DNA from 3 places in the Arthrobacter sp. zg-Y1219 genome. Region 1 is predicted to be linked to each of the others. Evidence: predicted binding sites of a transcription regulator. Region 1 holds the regulator's gene; each other region holds the start of a gene.

Region 1 (7,173 bases):
TGAGGTGATCTGGGCTTCGCGGCCCAGCTCCTTCTCGCCGTCGGGCGGCTACTCGCCCCCGGATGAGACCGCTCCCGCCACCCTGAACGTGGCCCCGCTGTCGGTCGCCGGCCGGCTGCGTGAAGGGCTGTTCGACGGCCACACCGTGGTCCTGACCTCGGCGACCCTTGCCATCGGATCCGAATTTGGCCCTGTGGCCGGCGCTCTGGGGCTCCTGGGGCCTGGCGCGCCGTCGTGGACGGGGACCGACGTCGGCAGTCCTTTCGACTATCCGCGGCAGGGCGTGCTGTACGTGGCGAAGGACCTGCCCAAGCCCGAGCGGGGCACCTCGGAGGCGCAGCTGGATGAAATCGAGGCGCTTCTGAAGGCCTCGAACGGCGGAGCACTGGGACTGTTCTCCTCGCGCCGGGCGGCCGAGGAGGCCGCCGACGCGATGCGCACCCGGGTGGATTTCCCGATCCTGTGCCAGGGGGAGTCCTCGATGTCCTCGCTCGTCAAGCAGTTCTCCGAGGAACCCGACACCTGCCTGTTTGGCACCATGTCGCTGTGGCAGGGCGTTGACGTGCCGGGCGCCGCCTGCAGGCTGGTGCTGATTGACCGCATACCGTTCCCGCGTCCGGATGACCCGCTGATGACCGCGCGCACCCGCGCAGTGGCCAAGGCCGGCGGCAACGGCTTCATGTCAGTTGCCGCGACCCACGCGGCCGTCCGGCTGGCGCAGGGTGCCGGCCGTCTGATCCGTGCCGCGGGGGACCGCGGTGTGGTGGCCATCCTGGACTCCCGCTTGGCCACGGCCCGCTACGGCAGCTTCCTGAAGGCAGCCCTGCCGCCGTTCTGGTCCACGACTGACCGCTCTGTGGTGCTCTCGGTTCTGGGGCGGCTCGCCGAGCAGTCGGCGGCGGCGGAGAAGGCCCCTGCGCGGAAGTAGCGCCGGCACCACTGAACGGGCGGCACCACCGAACGGAAAGGGCGGTCGGAGATAACTCCAACCGCCCTTTCCGCGTTACTCCACCCGTTATCCGCTCCAGCCCTCGCGGGAGACCACCCGTGGAATCCCGCCGCGGGGACCGCTGCTGTGTGCGGGGCCCGCTAGAGCGAGCGCATCACCGAGACAACCTTGCCCATGATGACTGCATGGTCGCCCACGATGGGCTCATAGCGCGTGTTCTGCGGCAGCAGCCAGGTGTGGCCGTTGCGCTGCCGGAAGGTCTTGACCGTGGCTTCGTCATCCAGCAGGGCGGCAACGATGTCGCCGTTCTCAGCCGTGGGCTGCCGGCGGACAACCACCCAGTCACCGTCGCAAATCGCGGCGTCGACCATGGAGTCGCCCGAGACCCTGAGCATGAACAGGTCTCCGTGACCCACCAGCTGGCGGGGCAGCGGCATGATGTCCTCGACAACCTGTTCAGCGAGGATCGGACCGCCGGCGGCGATGCGGCCCACCAGCGGCACCATGGCCGTGTCAACGGAGGTCGACAGCTCGGTGACCGTGGCCATTCCGGCAGCCGAGCCTGCTTTGTCGCCGGCGCCGTCTTCGCCGGTGCGGGAGCCGGCGGCTGCCGGCGCAGACTCGGCCGGGGAACCGGCTGAGTCCTCGCCCGGAGCGACGGCCTTTCCGTCCCGCAGCATTAGCGGAATCAGGATTTCCATGGCGCGGGGGCGCTTGGGGTCGCGGCGGATGTAGCCGAGCTTCTCCAGCTGCATGAGCTGATGGGTCACGCTGGAAAGGCTTGCCAGCCCCACGGTGTCTCCGATTTCCCGCATGGTGGGCGGGTAACCGTTGGTGCTGACGGAACGCTGGATCATCTCCAGAACGGTCTTCTGCCGCGGAGTCAGACCTTTCGCACGCGCACGGGAGCCGGTTGCCGCTGGCTGGTTGGTGCTGTCTTCGGAAGCAGTCCTGCGGGCCACGTGGGGTTCCCTTCGGGGTCAGCTGGTCCGGTCGGTGCCGGAGCTGGTCGGGTGAATGTCGGGGCTGGAACGCTGTGCAAGCCGTGCCGGCGGTTATGTCAGAGGCAGCTGATTCAGTGGTCCTGTACGAACCGCTGCGGAGCCCGCGCTCCGGCTTCGGTCCGGACGGAACCGGATGAACCTCTTCCTCATGCTCAACGCTAGGCGAGCGGAGCAACGTTTTCAAACATTTGTTCGAGCGAGTCTCGACTTTGTTAGTAGATAGGTGCTAGAAATGAGTTCACAAGAATCGAACATACTTTCGATGATGGCAGCGCGCCGGAGTCCAAAGATGTCAGATAGCTTCCAATCGTTCGAATATGGCTTCGGTTATTTCCTGCGGCCATCGAACCGGAAAGGTGCTGAAATGCCCGCCCAGATACACCTGTCAAACCCCATCTCACGTTTCATCTCCGCCCCGGCCCGACCTCAGCTGACGGCCGCCCGGGCCTCAGCGCCGAGGCCCGTTGCCGGGTCCACCAATCCGGCCGCTGTGCCGGTGCCCGCCGAGCGGCGGCAGCTGCGGCTGACGCGCCGCGGCCGGCTGGTGTTTATCGGCCTTCCCCTGATGCTGACCGCGGCTGCCGCACTCACGGTCCTGGGATTCTTCACGGCTCCCGCCATGGCCTCCTCGGGCGGGGCGCCCGACGTTACGCAGACCGTGCAGGTGAGCGTCGGTGCCGGTGATTCTTTGTGGGCCTTGGCCGAGGAATTTGCTCCCGACCGCGATCCCCGCGATGTGGTCGCGGAGATCATGGAGCTGAACAACCTTTCCGATGACCGGGTTCCGGTCGGCGTGCAGCTGTTCATTCCCACCCAGCGCTGAGGCGCCACGGCGCTGCACAAACACAAACGGTGCAATCGCAAGTTGATGTGCCGGCGGCGCGGCGCAATGACACACGGCGCTATCCCAAGCGGCGCAATCACACACGGCGCCATTACAAACAGCGCAACTCGGGGCGTAACAACCCGCCTGCCCGGCCGGAGGGATTCTTCCCGCCCCGCCTTCGAGTCTTAAGCTGTACAGGTGACTGAACAGCTGGAAAGACTGAACCGACTTCCCCTGCGCGAGGATCTCCGAGGATTGACACCCTACGGTGCGCCGCAGCTGGATGTGCCCATCCTGCTCAATGTCAACGAGAACACCCACGGGTTGCCCGACCAGGTGCGGAAGGCGATCGTAGCTTCCGTTGAGCGGGCGGTGGCCGGACTGAACCGTTATCCGGACCGGGAATTCACTGAACTTCGCGAGCGGCTTGCCGGCTATCTCGGCCACGGACTGAGCCCGGAGAACATCTGGGCCGGCAACGGCTCCAACGAGGTCCTGCAACAGATCCTCCAGGCCTTCGGCGGCCCGGGCCGGACCGCCTTGAGCTTCCCGCCCACGTATTCCATGTATCCGCTGCTGGCCAGCGGCACCGGCACCCGCTATGTCACGGGCGTCCGCAGCGGCGATTTCACGCTGACTCCGGAAGCCGCAGCGGAACAGGTCCGCGAGCAGGCTCCGAACATCGTCTTCCTCTGCACGCCGAACAACCCCACCGGCACTGCGCTGCCGCTCGAGGTGGTGGAAGCCGTGTACGAGGCGGGGGCCGCGTCACAGGCCATAGTGATTGTGGACGAGGCCTACGGGGAGTTCTTCCACGCCGGCACCCCCAGCGCCCTGCAGCTGCTGCCCGGCCGTGAACGGCTGATCGTCTCCCGCACCATGAGCAAGGCGTTCGCGCTGGCCGGAGCCCGGGTCGGCTACATGGCCGCGGCACCCGAAGTCACCGACGCCCTGCGCCTCGTGCGGCTGCCCTACCATCTCTCGGCGATCACGCAGGCCACTGCGAACGCCGCGCTGGAACACGCGGAAGCGCTGCTGGCCAACGTTGAAGCCATCAAGGTCCAGCGGGACCGCATTGTCGCCGAGCTGCTCAGCCTGGGCCTGAAGCCTGCGCCGTCCGACGCCAACTTTGTCTTCTTCGGAGGTGTGGAAAACCCGCACGCGCTGTGGGAGGGGCTGCTGGAGGCGGGCGTGCTGGTGCGCGACGTCGGCATCCCCGGCCATCTGCGCGTCACGGCCGGCACCGAAGCGGAAACCAGCGTTTTCCTGGCCCGGCTGCGCGAGCTCCTGGCAGCCGGCACCCGCTAGGCCACAGGCAGCGGCACGGCGGCGGCACCGGCGCCGGCCGGTCCGCGGCCGGCGGAGACCAAGCCGCAGACACCCACAGACACTAAACTGTTAGCAGAGACCACCTTCTTTCAAAGGAAAACCATGACCGTGGAGACCACCACCGGACGCACCGCACGCCTGGAACGGGTGACCAGTGAATCGTCAGTGGTTGTGGAGCTGGACCTGGACGGAACCGGCCAGTCCAACATCAGCACCTCGGTGCCGTTCTACGACCACATGCTGACGGCCCTGGCCAAGCACTCCCTGATCGACCTCACGGTCCAGGCCACGGGTGACACCCACATCGATGTGCACCACACCGTCGAGGACATTGCCATCAGCATCGGTGAGGCGCTCAAGATCGCTCTGGGCAACAAGGCAGGAATCCGCCGCTTCGGCGAGGCCACCATTCCCCTTGACGAGGCCCTGGCCAACGCCGTCGTCGACATCTCCGGGCGGCCCTATCTGGTGCATTCCGGTGAACCGGCGGGGCAGGAATACCACCTGATCGGCGGACACTTCACCGGGTCGCTGACCCGCCACGTCTTCGAGGCCATCACCCTCCACGCCCAGATCTGCCTGCACATGACGGTGCTCGGCGGCCGGGATCCGCACCACATCGTGGAGGCCCAGTTCAAGGCCTTTGCCCGTGCGCTGCGCGCCGCCGTCGAACCCGACCCCCGCGTTGAGGGCATCCCCTCCACGAAGGGTGCCCTGTGACGGCGCGCAACGTGACGGTCCTCGACTACGGGTCCGGGAACATCCGCTCCGCCGTCCGGGCCCTCGAGCACGTCGGCGCCAACGTCACCCTCAGCTCCAAATCCGATGACGTGCTCAACGCCGACGGGCTCCTGGTCCCCGGTGTCGGCGCCTTCGCGGCCGTCATGCAGGGGCTCAAGGAAGTGGACGCCCTGCGCCTGATCGGCCGCCGGGTTGCCGGCGGACGCCCCGTCATGGGCATCTGCGTCGGACTGCAGGTCCTCTTCGACGAGGGCGTGGAACACGGTGTCAGCACCCCCGGAATGGGGGAGTGGCCCGGCGTCGTCGAGCGCCTCAAGGCTGACGTTGTTCCGCACATGGGCTGGAACACCGTCCAGCCGCCGGAGGGCTCACAGCTGTTCGCCGGCATCGAGGATGAACGCTTCTACTTTGTGCACAGCTACGGTGTGCAGAAATGGGACTTCGATGTCACCCAGCCCGCCATGCGCGCACCCCAGGTCACCTGGGCCGAACATGGCAGCCGCTTTGTCGCCGCGGTGGAAAACGGTCCGCTGACAGCCACCCAGTTCCATCCGGAAAAGTCCGGTGATGCCGGTGCGGCATTGCTGGAAAACTGGCTGAAGACGCTGGGCTAGGGCGATGTGGAGTCTTCTTCTCATGGGTCTGGCCGGGCTGCTGATCGGCGGCGCCATCTCCTTCCGCAGCCAGGGCATGTCCAAAATCATCGTCGTTCTCTTCTGGATCCTTGCGGGCATGTCCCTGCTCGGCGCCTACCTCCTGATCGACAGCGGCTCCTGAGCCGCCCGTTCCTGATCCGCCCTCCGGCACCGCATCCGGACAAACCTCCCCACGGAAAGCAGAACCATGTCACTTGTTGAAACTCCCGTCCTTGAGCTGCTGCCCGCCGTGGACGTCGCAGACGGCCAGGCCGTGCGCCTGGTCCAGGGTGAGGCCGGCAGCGAAACCAGCTACGGCGACCCGCTGGACGCCGCCATGGCCTGGCAGAACGACGGCGCGGCCTGGGTTCACCTCGTGGACCTGGACGCAGCCTTCGGCCGCGGCTCCAACCTCCCGCTGCTCAAGCGCGTGGTGGAACAGCTGGACATCAAGGTGGAGCTCTCCGGCGGCATCCGCGACGACGCCTCCCTGGACATGGCCTTGGAGCTGGGAGCCAGCCGCGTCAACCTGGGCACCGCAGCCCTGGAAAACCCGGAATGGACCGCCAGTGCGATCGCCCGCTACGGCGAGGCCATCGCCGTCGGACTCGACGTGCGGGGCACCACGCTGGCCGCCCGCGGCTGGACCAAGGACGGCGGAGACCTCTGGGAGGTCCTGGCCCGCCTCGAGGACGCCGGCTGCCCGCGGTATGTGGTCACCGACGTCACCAAGGACGGCACGCTGCGCGGGCCCAACCTGGAACTGCTGCGCGAGGTCCTCACGCGCACGGAACGGCCCGTTGTCGCCTCCGGCGGGATCTCGTCCCTGGATGACCTGGCCGCCCTGCGGGAGCTCGTGCCGCTGGGTCTGGAAGGCACGATCGTGGGCAAGGCCCTCTACGCCGGGGCCTTCACGCTGCCGCAGGCGTTCGACATCGCCGGGCATCCGGAGCGCTAGAGCCATGGCTGAGCGCGCCCTTCCCGGCCACATAGCGGCCGCCCTCGCAGGGGCCGGGGGACCCGCCGATTCCGCGGGGCAGTCCTGGTCCGGCCGGGACCTCTCCGGCGAGGGCAACCCGCTGCACAATTTCGACGCCGACGACGGCAGCCCCGACGCCGGATACCTCTCCGCCCTGGCCGCGCTGGAAGCCGGCAGCGGCTCCGAAGCGCAGGTGGTGGCTGCCCTGGCCACCGCCCGCGTGTTCGTGCCCATCGTCGCCACCCTCGGTGCCGAGGCGCAGTCCGAACATGGACTGACCGCTGACAAAGAGGCCGACATGGCCCTGGTGACGCTGACCGCCCCGGACGGACGCAAGGCGCTGCCGGTGTTCACCTCCGTGCCGGCGCTGGCGCAGTGGCATCCGCAGGCGCGGCCGGTTGCGGTGTATGCCGCCCGCGCCGCCCTGTCCGCCGTCTCCGAGGAAGCGCAGCTGCTGGTGGTGGATCCGGGTGCGGACATCACCTTCGTGGTGCGCCGCCCGGCCATGTGGGCGCTGGCGCAGCAGCGGACCTGGACGCCGTCGTACGCCGACCAGGAAGTCGCGCAGGCCGTGTCCGCCGCGGTCGACGTCGAACCCGCAGTGACGGGGGTCCAACTGGCGCCGGGACCGGGAACGGTGACACGGTCGGCGCGCGGGACGGTGGTGGCCGGAGGCGGCGCCGGTCCTGAGCTTAGAATGGTTCTTCACC
Region 2 (7,173 bases), on a different contig from region 1:
ACCGACTGGCCCTGCCAGCGGCTGCCTGCCACAGGTGCATCGCCGCATAGGAACGCCACGGAGCCCAGTCCGCGGCACGGGCGGCCAGCGCGCGGTGGGCCGCTGCCTTCGACCCGCCCGCATCGAGCAAGCCGGTGGCTTTCGCACCGGCGATGAGGGCAACGTCCCCCACCAGCCACGCGTCGGGATCTCCGAGTACCCGCATGGCGATGTAGGCGGCAGTCCAGGGGCCGATTCCCGGACGGGACACCAGTTGGGCACGCAGAACTTCCGGATCGGCCCCCACCTGCACGTCCAGCTCTCCGGCTGCCAGGGCACGCGTCGCTGCGAGGACGGCGCGAATGGAAAGCCCGGGAAGCCGCAGCGGACGGTCCGGGTCAAGGTCCGCTCCGGGAACAGGCTCGGGCACCGCTGCCGCAATTTCCGCCGGCGCAGGGAACAGCCGGATCAGGCCCGGAATCGCAGAGCTGTAGGACGATCCGGCCAATGCCGTAAGCCGGCTGAGGTGGGTGCGGGCGGCGGCGATCGAGATTTGCTGGCCGACGAGCGCCCGCACGACGAGCTCCTGCGGATCCACAGCCCCGGGGACTCTGATGCCCGGGGTGCTGGCAACCAGCGCGGCAAGCGCGGGGTCCCCCGCCAGTGCGGCGTCGACGGCGGCCGGGTCTGCGTCGAGGTCCAGCAAACGGCGCACCCGGGCCACCGCGGGTACGACGTCGGCGGGCGATGTGAGCTCCAGGCGCACCCGCAGCCTCCAGCCGGCAGCGGATGTCTTTATTGCGATGAGGTCAATGGCTCCGGGGCCCTGCGGAAGCGCGAGTGTCCGGGCATACCGCAACTGCCTGGGGTCCGTGAGGTCGGCCGTCTCCACCCCCTGAACCGCGCGCACCGCAAGGAACCGGAAAATCCCCGGCGCGTCAAACGGCTGGCGCACCGGCAGATCCAGGTCGAGGTGCACACGTTCACGAGGGCCGGCGTCCGGCTCCGGCCGGGTGCCCGGCGCCTGCTGGGTGCCCGCCTCCTGTGGGGTGCCCGGCTCCTGCCGGGTGCCCGGCGCCGTTCTGCCGGAACGGCGGAACCGGGTGCGCAGCTCACCCGGCCGTGCAGCAAACACGTTCTGCACGGTCTCATTAAACTGCCGCACCGAACCGAAGCCCGCTGTGAACGCCACCTGTGACATCGGCAGTTCGCTGTCCACCAGCAGCGATCGGGCTGTTTGGGCCCGCCCCGCACGGGCCAGCGCCAGCGGTCCGGCACCAAGCTCCGCCACCAACAGCCGGTGGATGTGCCGGGGTGTGCAGCCAAGGCGTGCAGCCAAGCCGGGAACGCCTTCCCGGTCCACGACGCCGTCTGTTATCAGACGCATGGCCCTGCCGGCCGCGTCGCGTCGGAGGTTCCACTCCGGAGAACCCGGAGCCGCGTCCGGCAGGCACCGCTTGCAGGCCCGGAACCCGGCCCCGTGCGCCGCCGCGGAGGTCAGATAGAACGTGACGTTTTCCGGTTTCGGAGTGCGCGCCGGGCACGAGGGCCTGCAATAGATGCCCGTGGAGGACACGGCGGTGAAGAACTGGCCGTCGAAGCGGGTATCGCGCGCAGCGATGGCGCGGTAACACTCGGCGAAGAGCGGATCGCCCGGGGTGCATGCTGGTCCGCCGAACGAGTCTGGTCCGGAACGCTTCGGCCTCAAGTCGGTGATCACAGCTCCAGTACAGCATCCCCGGGCCAACATAACCGGCGGTTTTCGGACGTCACCCGTTTCCGCTTCCCCCGGTGATGCTCCGCCCCGTACGTGAACTCTCGCGGCAGGGCAGGTCGGCCCTCGCCGATTTGCCGACTAAGGTAAGTGATCTGCATTACATCCGCTACCTCTAGGAGAACCCATGGCAGACGCAGCACGGCTATTTGACGGGCACCGCATCGTGTTCGCAGGCGACAGCGTCACCGACTGCGACCGGCTGGCTGGTGTCGGCGGAGGGCTGGGTGACGGCTATGTCCGCCTGCTGGCCGAGAGTGCCTCCCTGGCCGGAGCCGCCGTCGTCAACCGGGGTGTCGGAGGAGACCGCATCGAGGATCTCGCCCGGCGCTGGGATGCCGAGGTACTGGCTGAAACTCCGCAGGTGGTGTCGGTCATGATCGGCATTAACGACACCTGGCGCCGCTACGATGCCGGCCAGAAGACAGATGAGGCGACTTTCCTGGCCAGGTACCGGGCTTTGCTGGAGCGGCTGGCGCCTGACGCCGTCGTCGTCCTCATGGAGCCGTTCCTGCTGCCGGTGACTGCTGAACAGCAGACCTGGCGGCAGGATCTGGATCCCAAGATCGCGGCCGTCCGGCGTCTGGCCAAGGAGTTCGGGGCAGTCCTCGTCCGGACGGACGAGGTCCTGAACTCGCTTGTTGCAGCGGGTGCCGCACCCGAATCCCTGGCCGACGACGGCGTCCATCCCACGGCACAGGGCCATGCGGCCATCGCTGAAGCATGGCTGGATGCGGTGTGCGTCAAACTCTAGAAACCGCCGGCTGTGCAGGTCCGCCGTTTTCACTTTTCCGTTCCGTTCCAGCCCTGAGGATCTCATGAACATCGCGTTTCCGTTGGCCGGACGGACCGCCGTCATCACGGGCGTTAGCCGCCGGCAGGGCATCGGCTTTGCCGTCGCCTCCCGACTGGCACAGATGGGTGCAAACCTGTTCCTGGCACACTATTCCCCGCACGATGTTGAGCAGCCCTGGGGTGCCGACCCGATTGCCGACGTCGTCGGCGCCCTGCGTTCCCAGCTGACGGACGGTGCGCGGCTGGCTCACGAGAGCATCGATTTGGCGGAGGCCGACAGAGCCGGGCAGCTGATCGAAAAGGCTGTGTCCGAGCTGGGACATCTGGACATTCTGATCTGCAACCATGCCCGCAGCGGCAGCGATGGACCGCTGGAGGATACGACCGCGGAGAAGCTGGATGGCCATTGGCAGGTCAATGCCCGCTCAACACTTCTGGCCACGCGCGCTTTCGCCGAGCAGCACGACGGACGGGTCGGCGGCCGAGTCATCTGGATGACCTCCGGGCAGGTCAACGGCGGTGTGATGGAAAACGAAATTGCCTATGCCACGTCGAAGGCCGCCCTTGCCGGGATCACGCCGTCAGTGGCAGCGGATCTTGTCCGCCGCGGCATCATCCTGAATACCGTGAACCCGGGTCCGGTGAATACCGGCTATCTGGATATTGATACTGCCGACCGTCCGCCTGAAGTTCTCCAAGAGGTGCTTTCCCGCTTTCCGGGCGGCCGATTCGGAGAGCCCGACGATCCTGCCCGCCTGATCGCCTGGCTGGTGAGTGACGAGGGCCGCTGGATGATCGGACAGGTGCTGAGCACCGATGGCGGGTTCCGCTGAGCCGGCGGGCTGACTGAGGCGGGCAGAGGCGGCGGGCAGGAGATTCCGCTGATCGCAACGGCGGCGGGGCGGCGAGACTTACAGCTAGAAGGGTGGCGGGTTGTCTCCGTAGTCATCCGGATCACCGGGGATGGACGGAGCTTGGGAGGCCGGATTCGCTGTGCTGTTGATCTGCTCGTCCTGCGGCAGCAAGCTGTCGTCGCCTGTAGTTGTCGATGCCAGGGTGAGGTCCGGTTCGGTCCGGTACCTTCGGCCACTGGGCGAGGTCCACTCAATCACGCCTGGACGAGGCTGTCGGGCTTTCCAGAACCCTGCGGTTTTGAACATGTGATGCCGCCGGCACAAATGCTCCAGATTGTCATGATCAGTCGGCCCGCCCTGAGCCCACGGTTTGGTGTGGTCGATCTCCGAAATCACCGCATTGGTCCGGCAGCCCGGGAACCGGCAGGTCCCGTCCCGCACCCGCAGAACCCGCTTCAGTCCGTCGGGAACCTTCCGCCGTTTCCCCACCCGCAGGACCTCTTCGGTGTCCGGATCCCGTTCCACCGGAGTCCATTTCATGGCCTCGCGTGCCATCCGCCGAGCCGTTACGGGACTGATCGGTCCGTATCCGTTCAGTTCCGCCGGCTGATCATCGGCTCCGAAGAGGGTTTCGGCGTTGATCAGCACCAGGATCTCCGTCCGCGCCCGGGGACCATGTCCAATCCGGCAGGACCCGGACCCCTTGCCGGAACCGGAACCCTCACCTTGGCTGCTGGCCTCTCTGCCGGAGCCGGAACTCTTGCTACGACCCTTGCCCCTCTTTGCTCCCGCGCCTGCGCCACCTGCGTTGCGTCCACCACGGCTACCTTTGCTGCCTTTGCCACGGCCGCCACCACCGTTGCTGCACTCGTCCCCGCATTCATGCTCGTGGCCGCCGAGCAAGTCCGTGAGGATATCCGTGCGCAACTGATCCACCGTGCGCGTGTCCCCGGCGGCCTGCTCACCCCGGGCCGCAACACTGAGCTGAGTGAAGATCGCTTGGGCTTTCTCTGCCGGCAGCAACGCCGAAAGCCAGGACATCCCGTCCGGCTCCGGACGCACCCACACCGTCCGCTGCTCAAACGCCGTCAACTGCCGCTGCACGATGGTTTCCGGATAGTACTGCTCCCGCAGCCGGTGAGCCTTCACCCGGAACTGGGTTCTGGTCTGGCCCGCCGCCAGACCCAGCAGCTCGGCCTCGAATCCGGTCAGCTCGCCCGGCGCCACGCCCACACACTGCTCCACCAGGGTCTCGACGTGACCGTAACTGATGTGCCCGGCCTCCAACGCCTTCAGCGTGGCAGTGTTCCTGGTGCAGAGATCACCGGCCTGACTCATCAACGCCTTTCCCGTACCGGTAGGCACCCCCAGAATAGTTGCTGCTTCCTCCGCGGCGAGGCTGAACGCCAGGCCGGGGTCTAGCTTGCCGGTGACAACGAAGGCCCCGTCCTGATAGATGTCATAAAGCCGTGCCAGGAGCCTGGCCTGCTGGGCCTGCGCCCACCGAATCAACTGATCCACCCGGACAAGTGCGTCACCGGTTTGTTCCCCGGTCAGGGACTCCACATTCTGCAGGACCAAAAACCCGCTAAACCCATCCCGGCAGCCGCCCCGATCCGCGAAGCCAGAAACTCTCCCGCCTTCCACGCCGGGCCCGACCCCCGCCTCGGCAACACCGGCGCCGGCAACATAGACGAACCGGCTGCAGGCTGCAGCCTCATCGCCAGTGCCGGGAGTCCCGGTCGAAGATCCGTTCTGATCCATGTCTAAAGACTGTCACCCGGCACTGACATTTCCGGCTCCACAAGAGCCCCAAAGAGTCCAAAACAGGCCCCAAATGCCTTTTCAATTGACAGCCAAGTACCCTACTTTTGGAGCAGACTACCTAGACCTTTCCGCCGGTTCCGGGTTGAGCTGATCCGGGCGCAGCCGCGGAATCCCGAATCAATATGCCTGGACCCAAAAACATGGCTTCCGGGCAGGCGGGCTTCACAGCTCATCCTGCGCGGAGACCCGTGGCACCGGCTTCGACAATGTCAGCACCGGCGCTGACAGACGTCAGCCGTGGCTCAGGTCGTGACGCGCACCGGGCCGGCAGCAGCGTCAGCAGCATCGCCGGCAGCGTCTGAATCATCCACAATTGCGCCGTAGCGCTCCACTTCGATCTCCTGCAGCGACTTGCCCTGCGTGTCGGGGGAATACAGGACACCCACGATGGCGGCAACAACCAGCAGCACGATCAGGGTCAGGCCCAGCGGAACGAAGCCGACGGTGGCCAGCATGGTCGGGAAGAAAAAGCTGAGCAGACCGGTGGTCGTCCGGGCCGCGAAGAACAGGATGCCCTGCGCACCGGCACGGTAGCGCGTGGCGAACAGCTCACTCGCCCAGAGGCCGTAGAAGGCCTGCGCACCGATACCGGCCGAGATGCCCCACAGAACAACAAAGGCACCGAGCACCAGGGGAATCGGCGGTGCGAAGACCAGCAGCACCCAGGCGATGATGCCCAGAGCGGCTCCAATCCCGTAGAGCAGACGGCGGCTGTAGCGGTCAGCAAGCCGCATGAAGCCGAAGTACGTGGCCAGCACGGTGAAGCTCCACAGAACAACCTGCAGCAGGTTGGCCTGCACACCGTTGAGACCGCCAACAGCTTCATAGATCCGAGGCATGAAGATCCCCATGGCACCGGCCACAGTGTTCCAGAACGCGTACACGCCAAACAGGAACAGCAGGGCCTTGAGGTTGGTTCGGTTGGTGAAGAGTTCAGAATATTTGAGCCGGGACCGCCGGCCGCTGTCCTCATTGCGCTTGGCCTGTGCCTTTTCTTCTGTCCACATCACTGATTCCTTCAGTCCCTGACGGATGTACCAGGTCACGAAGGCCACAACGAACAGGTGGAGGAAGATCAGGCGGCTGCCGAGCAGCCCCAGAGGCCCGACGAGGATGGCAAGAGCGAAGCCGATAACCGGTCCCAGAGACCAGGCCAGCTGGGCCATGCCCACATGGGCGGCACGCTTGTCGGCCGGCGCCTCTTCGGCAATGTAGGTCCACGACGCCGGAACCCCGGCGCCCACAGCAATGCCCGTCATCACGAACGCTGCCAGCAGCATCCAGAAGTTCCCGGCAAACGCGGCGAGAAGGACACCCGCCATGTAGAGCATGAGGTCGTACGTGTAGATGAACTTGCGGCCAAACCTGTCGCAGAGCGGGCCACCGATGGCAGCGCCAAAGGCATTGGCGCTCAGCGCAGCCAGCAATCCGGTGAGGTAGTTGTCGATGCCGAGGTATTCCTGCCAAAGGGACAGGCTCGAAGCAATCGCAATGATCGATCCCGCTTCGATGTAGTTGGACATCGCCACCGAGATGGTGGCCTTCCAACCTTTGGTTTCCTTGCTGCCTATACGCACGCCGTTGTGTCGCCTGATCTTTGCGGTCCCCCGGTATTTCCGACCCGGGCGAAGTCTTTGGAACGTTTCATAAAAACGATTCAATGTTAGACTCGACACAGATTACAACACCCCCGGCGGAAGCTAAAACAGCGTCCGTCATGATTTTGGAGGTTCCCATGCAGCGGGTTTGCTTTACACTTCAGGTCCGTCCCGAATGCATGGACGAGTACCGGAAGCGGCACTCCGAGGTCTGGCCCGAGATGCAACAGGCACTGCGGGAAACCGGCTGGCACAACTACAGCCTCTTCCTGAAGCCGGACGGCATGCTGATCGGCTACTTGGAAACCGAAGACTTTGCCGCCGCCCAAGCCGCCATGGACAAGCG
Region 3 (7,173 bases), on a different contig from region 1:
GCACCGCCCGGCGGAGCAGGCGTTCCTCGTCGGGCGTGGGCGCAGGGGCCGACGGTGTCGGCTCCGAGCGGACAAATCCGGTGAGCCCCAGTCCGGGCCTTCCCTGCCCGGATCCGGCCTGTCCGGAAGAGACCGGTCCGGAGGAAACTTGTCCGGAGGAAGGTGAATCGAAGAACTGAGGTGCGTTGGTCATTCCGAAGGCATCTCCTTGAGTGCGTCCAGATAGGCCTGCAGGGGACGGGGAGTGCCGGGATCCGACCGGATCTCGGTGTGGATCAGGCCTCTACCATCGATGATAAAGGAGGCCCGGACCGGACGTCCCAAATCGGCGTCGAACGCCTGGTAGGCATCCGCCACCTGGCCGTGCGGCCAGAAATCGGCCAGCAGGTCGAAGGAATAGCCGCGCTGCTGCGCATAGGCACGCAGGGCGTATTTTGAGTCACAGGACACCGCCAGCAACCGGGCGCCCGCACGGGCGATCTCATCCCGGGCACCCTGAAGCTCATCCAGCTCTCCGGTGCACACACCCGAGAAAGCAAAGGGGTAGAACACGAGAACGACGGGTGTTCCCCGAAGAACGGACAGGGAAACCGGTTCGCCAAACTGATTGGGCAGCGAAAAGTCCGGCGCCGGCCGCTGCGGTGCAGCAGCCGGAACCGGACTTCGACGCAAAGCGGGTGCTACTTCTTGCGGCGGGCGACCAGGCGGGTTGCTGCCCAGTCGCTGCTGACCGCCGCGGATGTCGTGACGTGCAGGCCGGATGTAGGCGCGGCTTCCTCAATGTCAGCCGGGGGGACGTACCCGACCCGTCCGGATTTGGGGGTCAGGACCCAGACGACTCCGCCGTCGTCGAGGGTGGTGATGGAATCCACCAGCGCGTCCACCAGGTCCCCGTCGTCGGCCCGCCACCAGAGGATGACTCCGTCTACGACGTCGTGGTCCTCTTCCGTCAGGAGCTCGCTCCCCACCAAGTCCTCGAGGCCGTCGCGGAGGTCAAAATCGACGTCCTCGTCGTAACCGAATTCCTGAATCAGGTCTTGGTCTTTGAAACCCAATCTTCCCGCCACGTTCTTATCCGTGACGGCTTCGGCCTCGCTCACTTCACTCCTCCTGGTTGACTGCATAAATACAAGGGAATCACATATTTGGACGAGATGTGGTGTCTAGGACACAAGCCAACACCTTTTGTCCGCAACGTACAAGGTTCCGGCGGCAAGGTATCGCGTGTACGCCGGCGCCGGACAGCCAATAGCGAACGGGCTACGCAACAGCCACTCAGCGGGACTAGAGTGGAAGACATAGGCTCCGGAGGCACCAGCATCCGCACAGCCACAGTGCTCGTCCGGTGAAAGAACCGGATCCCCACAGACGTATTCGTGCAGACGCAATCTGTACATGAAAGAGGTTTGCCGTGGCCGCAGAAGACACAACGGACATCCTGAGCGGGTTAACCAACCAGCTTCCGGACCGTGACCCCGAGGAGACCGCGGAATGGATGCAGTCGCTGGATGAACTGATCCGTTCCCAGGGCACCGAAAGGGCTCAGTACATCATGCGTTCGCTGCTCCAGCGCGCCGGTGCACAGTCAGTGGGCGTACCAATGGTCACCACGACTGATTATGTGAACACCATCCCGGTGGACCAGGAACCGGAATTCCCCGGTGACGAGGAAGTTGAGCGCCGCTACCGCGCTTGGCTGCGCTGGAATGCCGCCATCATGGTGCACCGCGCGCAGCGTCCGGGAATCGGCGTCGGCGGGCACATTTCCACCTACGCAGGTGCTGCAACCCTGTACGAAGTGGGCATGAACCACTTCTTCCGGGGCAAGGACCATCCGGGCGGCGGAGACCAGATTTACTTCCAGGGTCACGCCTCCCCCGGCATGTACGCGCGCGCCTTCCTGGAAGGCCGCCTGTCCGAGGAAGACATGGACGGGTTCCGGCAGGAGAAGTCCCGCGAGGGACACGCCCTGTCCTCCTACCCGCACCCGCGCTCCATGCCCGACTTCTGGGAATTCCCCACGGTGTCAATGGGCATCGGCCCCATGAACGCGATCTATCAGGCCCAGTCCAACCGGTACCTGCAGAACCGCGGAATCAAGGACACATCGGATCAGCATGTCTGGGCTTTCCTGGGCGACGGCGAAATGGACGAGCCCGAGTCGCGCGGCCTGCTCCAGCTGGCTGCCAATGACAAGCTCGACAACCTCACCTTCGTGGTCAACTGCAACCTGCAGCGCCTCGACGGACCGGTGCGCGGCAACGGCAAGATCATGCAGGAACTTGAGGCATTCTTCCGCGGTGCCGGCTGGAACGTCATCAAGGTTGTCTGGGGCCGCGAGTGGGACTCGCTCCTCGAGAAGGACAAGGACGGCTCGCTGGTGGAGATCATGAACTCCACCCCGGACGGCGATTACCAGACCTACAAGGCCGAGAACGGCGGATTCGTCCGCGACCACTTCTTCGGCAAGACCCCTGAGACCAAGGAACTCGTCGCGAAGCTCACCGACGAGGAAATCTGGAACCTCAAGCGCGGCGGCCACGACTACCGCAAGGTGTACGCGGCATACAAGGCAGCCACTGAGTTCAAGGGCAAGCCGACTGTCATCCTGGCCCACACGGTCAAGGGTTACGGCCTGGGCACGCACTTCGAAGGCCGCAACGCCACGCACCAGATGAAGAAGCTGACCCTGGATGACCTGAAGGCCTTCCGCGATCACCTCCGCATCCCGATCAGCGACGAGGACCTCGAGCGCGATCCCTACCAGCCGCCGTACTTCAACCCGGGCGCTGACACTCCCGAGATCAAGTACATGCTGGAACGACGGCGTGAGCTGGGCGGCAACGTCCCGGAGCGCCGGGTAAAGCACGCCCCTCTGGCACTGCCCGGCGACAAGGCCTACGAGGTCGCCAACCGCGGTTCCGGCAAGCAGATGGCCGCCACCACCATGGCCTTCGTGCGCCTGCTCAAGGACCTGATGCGGGACAAGGAGTTCGGCAAGCGGATTGTGCCGATCATTCCGGATGAGGCCCGGACCTTCGGTATGGACTCGTTCTTCCCGACGGCGAAGATCTACAACCCCAAGGGACAGAACTACCTTTCCGTGGACCGCGACCTGGTCCTGGCGTACAAGGAGTCCCCGCAGGGCCAGATCGTGCACGTGGGCATCAACGAAGGAGGCTCCATTGCTGCGTTCACCGCGGCCGGCACCTCCTACGCCACCCACGGCGAGCCGCTGATTCCGGTCTACGTCTTCTACTCGATGTTCGGATTCCAGCGCACCGCAGACTACATCTGGGCGGCTACCGACCAGATGGCCCGCGGCTTCCTGATTTCCGCAACCGCGGGACGGACCACCCTGACCGGCGAGGGCCTGCAGCACGCTGACGGCCACTCCCCGATCCTGGCTTCGACCAACCCGGCTGTGAAGACCTACGACCCGGCTTACGGATACGAGATCGGGCACATCATGCGCCACGGTCTTGAGGAGATGTACGGTCCGGATTCCGAGGATCCGAACGTCATCTACAACATCATGGTTTACAACGAGCCGATCCTGCAGCCGAAGGCTCCCGCTGAGCTGGACGTCGAAGGAATCATCAAGGGCATCTACCTGTTGGCTCCGGCAAAGATCGATGGCCCGCGCGCCCAGCTGCTGGCCTCCGGTGTTGCAGTGCCGTGGGCCCTGGAAGCTCAGCAAATCCTGGCCGATGACTGGGGCGTTTCCGCCGATGTCTGGTCCGTGACGTCGTGGAACGAACTTCGCCGCGATGGCCTGGCCGCCGAGGAAGATGCCTTCCTGCATCCCGACGCCGAGCCCCGCGTGCCGTTCGTGACCAAGCAGCTGGCCGGTGCCACCGGTCCGATTGTCGCGACCACCGACTACATGAAGGCCGTTCCGGACCAGATCCGGCAGTTCGTGCCCAACGAATTCGCCACTCTGGGTGCCGACGACTTCGGGTTTGCCGATACTCGGGCCGCAGCACGCCGGTACTTCAAGATTGATTCGCACTCCATGGTCGTTCGGACCCTGGAAATGCTCGCCCGCCGCGGCGAGGTCGACGCCAGCGCGCCGACTGAAGCGATCAAGAAGTACGACCTGCTCAACGTCAACGCAGGAACCTCCGGCAACGCCGGCGGCGACGCGTAACGTTTGCTGATCTCCTGCTCGCAGGAGTGAAGAAAAGAACCGCCGCATCCGCGGCGGTTCTTTTCTTTTGTCCGGATCCTGACCTTTTGTCTGGATCCTGATCTTTTGCCTGGATCCTGAGGACCCTAGAAGGGTGGCGGGTCGCCTCCGTAGTCGTCCGGATCGTCTTGAGCACTTGGAGCACTCGGAGCACTCGGACCGCCGGGGGCGCTTGGAGCACTGGGGGCGCTTGGAGCGCCGGCATCATTGGCCCGTGATGGATCAACGCCCGTCGTGTTGCCTCCGCGATTCGCCTGGCCACCATTCGCCTTGATACCCGCTTGCAGTCCGCTGGCACCATCACAGGTTTCCTGAGAGCCCTTACCGGTTTCCCGGGACAGGCTCAGTTGCGGTTCCGTGCGGTAACACCTGCCGCCCGGCGAGGTCCACTCAATCACCCCGGGACGAGGCTGCCTGGCCTTCCAGAACCCTTCGGATTTGAACATGTGATGCCGCCGGCACAAATGCTCCAAATTGTCATGATCCGTCGGCCCGCCCCGAGCCCAGGGCTTGGTGTGATCGATCTCGGAAATCACCGCATTGGTCCGGCAACCCGGGAACCGGCAGGTCCCGTCCCGCACCCGCAGAACCCGCTTCAATCCGTCGGGGACCTTCCGCCGTTTCCCGACCCGCAGGATCTCCTCGGTGTCCGGATCGCGTTCCACCGGTGTCCATTTCATGGCCTCGCGGGCCATCCGCCGGGCCGTTACGGGGCTGATCGGTCCGTATCCGTTCAGTTCCGCCGGCTGGTCATCGGCGCCGAAGAGGGTTTCGGCGTTGATCAGCACCAGAATCTCCGTCCGCGCCCGGGGACCATGGCCAATCCGGCAGGACCCGGACCCCTTCCCGGAGCTGGAACCGGAACCGGACCCCTTACGACGGCCCTTGCCCCTCTTGCCGCCGGCACCCGCACCACTACCGTTGCCGCACTCGTCCCGGCATTCATGCTCGTGGCCGCCGAGCAAGTCCGTGAGGATATCCGTGCGCAACTGATCCACCGTGCGCGTGTCCCCGGCGGCCTGCTCACCCCGGGCCGCAACACTGAGCTGAGTAAAAATGGCTTGGGCTTTCTCGGCCGGCAGCAACGCCGAGAGCCAGGACATCCCGTCCGGCTCCGGCCGCACCCACACCGTCCGCTGCTCAAACGCCGTCGCCTGCCGCTGCACGATGGTTTCCGGATAGTACTGCTCCCGCAGCCGGTGCGCCTTCACCCGGAACTGGGTTCTGGTCTGGCCCGCAGCCAGACCCAGCAGCTCGGCCTCGAACCCGGGCAGCTCCGCCGGCACCACTCCCACACACTGCTCCACCAAGGTCTCGACGTGACCGTAACTGATCTGCCCGGCCTCCAACGCCTTCAGCGTGGCCGTGTTCCTGGTGCAGAGATCACCGGCCTGACTCATCAACGCCTTTCCCGTACCGGTAGGCACTCCCAGAATGGTCGCGGCTTCCTCCGCAGCGAGACTGAACGCCATCTCCGCGTCCCGCAACCCGGTAACGGATAGCGTCTCGTCCTCGTAAACGGTCTGCAGCCGGGACAGGACCCGAGCCTGCTGCGCCTGTGCCCACCGCGACAAATGATTGAGCCGGGCCAACACCGTCCCGGTTTGCTCCTCAGTCAACGACTCCACACCCTGCAGAACCAGAGAGCCGGTAAACCCATCACCCGGCTCACCTCCGGCCACCCCAGGCTCAGCGACAAAGACGAACCGACTGCAAGCTGCAGTCTCACCGCCAGTGCCGGGAGTCCCGGTCGAAGATCCGTTCTGATCCATGACTAAAGACTTTCACCCGGCACTGACATTTCGGGTTCTAAGAAAGTCCAAAAGGATCCCAAAACAGGCCAAAACGCCCCCATACAGGCCCTTATCCGGGCAATCAGATACCCGTCTTTTTCACCAAATTACTTGTATCGGCATCAGACCCGCCAATCGGATGAAGTGGGCGGCCAGCCAGCGCGCAAGCCAGCTCCGTTGGGTTCCGTGCCAGCTCCAGCCAGCGCGCCAGCCAGCCAGCCAGCCAGCGCGCCAGCCAGCCAGCGCAACCTACATCTCGGTTTCGGACACCAGATTGATGTGCGCCTGCATCGCTTCCGCCGCGGCCGCAGGGTCCCCCGCCTGGATGGCATCGGCAATCGCACGGTGGGATTCGAGCGACTGCTCCGGACGTCCGGGCTGACCCAGGGAAGCCAGCCGCGTTTCACGCACCAGCTCGGAAATGAACGTCATCATGGACGCCAAGATCGAGGAGTGCGCCGCGACAGCAACCGCCTGATGAAAGAGCTCATCTCCCTCGGTCCCGCGGCTGCCGTCAGCAATCTCAGCGGCCATGACATCAAGGGCGGCATTAACGGCAGCCAGGTCCTCGGAGGTGCGGCGCTCTGCGGCGAGCGCGGCCAGCTTCACTTCCAGGGTGCTGCGGGCCTCCACGATTTCCGGCATCCGGTCCCGGTGTTCGCGCAGCTCCCGCAGCACTGACGCCACACTGGGCCGATACACCAGGACGGCTCCGGTGCCGTGCTGCACATCAATGACTCCGAGCACCTCCAGAGCCACCAGTGCCTGCGCCAGTGTGGCACGGGAAACCCCCATGCGTTCGGCCAGATCCCGCTCCGCCGGGAGAAGGTCACCGGGACCCAAGCCTGTCGAGGCGATGAACCCCAGAAGCTGCTCCACCAGTCGCTCATACAGCCGGGGCCGTGAAACCCGAACAAACTTGCCGTCACCGCTGCCGGACATGGCCACCTCTCTCTACACTTCACCGGGCGTCCGCGCGGTCGGAATGAGTCTAGCCAGCAATTGACAAGAGGCCCAGAGTCTAAGAGGCTAGTCCAGTGGCGAATGTGGGGTCCGTCACACTTTTTGCACTCCGGCCGCCGACACTGGGCTGGGCCGGGATCTTCGACGTAGGGAACAACGATGTCCGCTCCAATCCTCTCCATCCTGATACTGGTGGCCATGTTCCTCCTGGCCACGGTACTGCCCCTG

What was found. The regulator LexA, encoded in region 1, represses DNA repair genes until DNA is damaged. The targets are predictions, from matches to a motif close to TCGAACANNTGTTCGA.
Region 2: QNO00_RS01770 (HNH endonuclease signature motif containing protein) is a predicted target of LexA. The motif match lies at 5,145-5,160, and genes of this name have one in related genera.
Region 3: QNO00_RS03090 (HNH endonuclease signature motif containing protein) is a predicted target of LexA. The motif match lies at 5,940-5,955, and genes of this name have one in related genera.

Annotation. Positions count from the first base shown of each region.
Region 1 covers NZ_JASKLY010000012.1:407,083-414,255, forward strand. Annotated here, with positions in the region: gene QNO00_RS08910 (ATP-dependent DNA helicase) at 1-928, shown strand, start outside; gene lexA (transcriptional repressor LexA) at 1,090-1,911, opposite strand; gene QNO00_RS08920 (LysM peptidoglycan-binding domain-containing protein) at 2,318-2,776, shown strand; gene QNO00_RS08925 (histidinol-phosphate transaminase) at 2,978-4,087, shown strand; gene hisB (imidazoleglycerol-phosphate dehydratase HisB) at 4,211-4,828, shown strand; gene hisH (imidazole glycerol phosphate synthase subunit HisH) at 4,825-5,463, shown strand; gene QNO00_RS08940 (CG2302 family histidine operon protein) at 5,468-5,626, shown strand; gene priA (bifunctional 1-(5-phosphoribosyl)-5-((5-phosphoribosylamino)methylideneamino)imidazole-4-carboxamide isomerase/phosphoribosylanthranilate isomerase PriA) at 5,693-6,442, shown strand; gene QNO00_RS08950 (SseB family protein) at 6,447-7,173, shown strand, end outside.
Region 2 covers NZ_JASKLY010000003.1:121,672-128,844, forward strand. Annotated here, with positions in the region: gene QNO00_RS01755 (AlkA N-terminal domain-containing protein) at 1-1,729, opposite strand, end outside; gene QNO00_RS17345 (AMP-binding protein) at 1-50, shown strand, start outside; gene QNO00_RS01760 (SGNH/GDSL hydrolase family protein) at 1,881-2,507, shown strand; gene QNO00_RS01765 (SDR family oxidoreductase) at 2,572-3,381, shown strand; gene QNO00_RS01770 (HNH endonuclease signature motif containing protein) at 3,466-4,923, opposite strand; gene QNO00_RS01775 (MFS transporter) at 5,472-6,806, opposite strand; gene QNO00_RS01780 (L-rhamnose mutarotase) at 6,965-7,173, shown strand, end outside.
Region 3 covers NZ_JASKLY010000005.1:15,425-22,597, forward strand. Annotated here, with positions in the region: gene QNO00_RS03070 (NAD-dependent protein deacetylase) at 1-193, opposite strand, end outside; gene QNO00_RS03075 (redoxin domain-containing protein) at 190-672, opposite strand; gene QNO00_RS03080 (DUF3052 domain-containing protein) at 681-1,100, opposite strand; gene aceE (pyruvate dehydrogenase (acetyl-transferring), homodimeric type) at 1,412-4,150, shown strand; gene QNO00_RS03090 (HNH endonuclease signature motif containing protein) at 4,276-5,808, opposite strand; gene QNO00_RS03095 (FadR/GntR family transcriptional regulator) at 6,232-6,924, opposite strand; gene QNO00_RS03100 (SLC13 family permease) at 7,105-7,173, shown strand, end outside.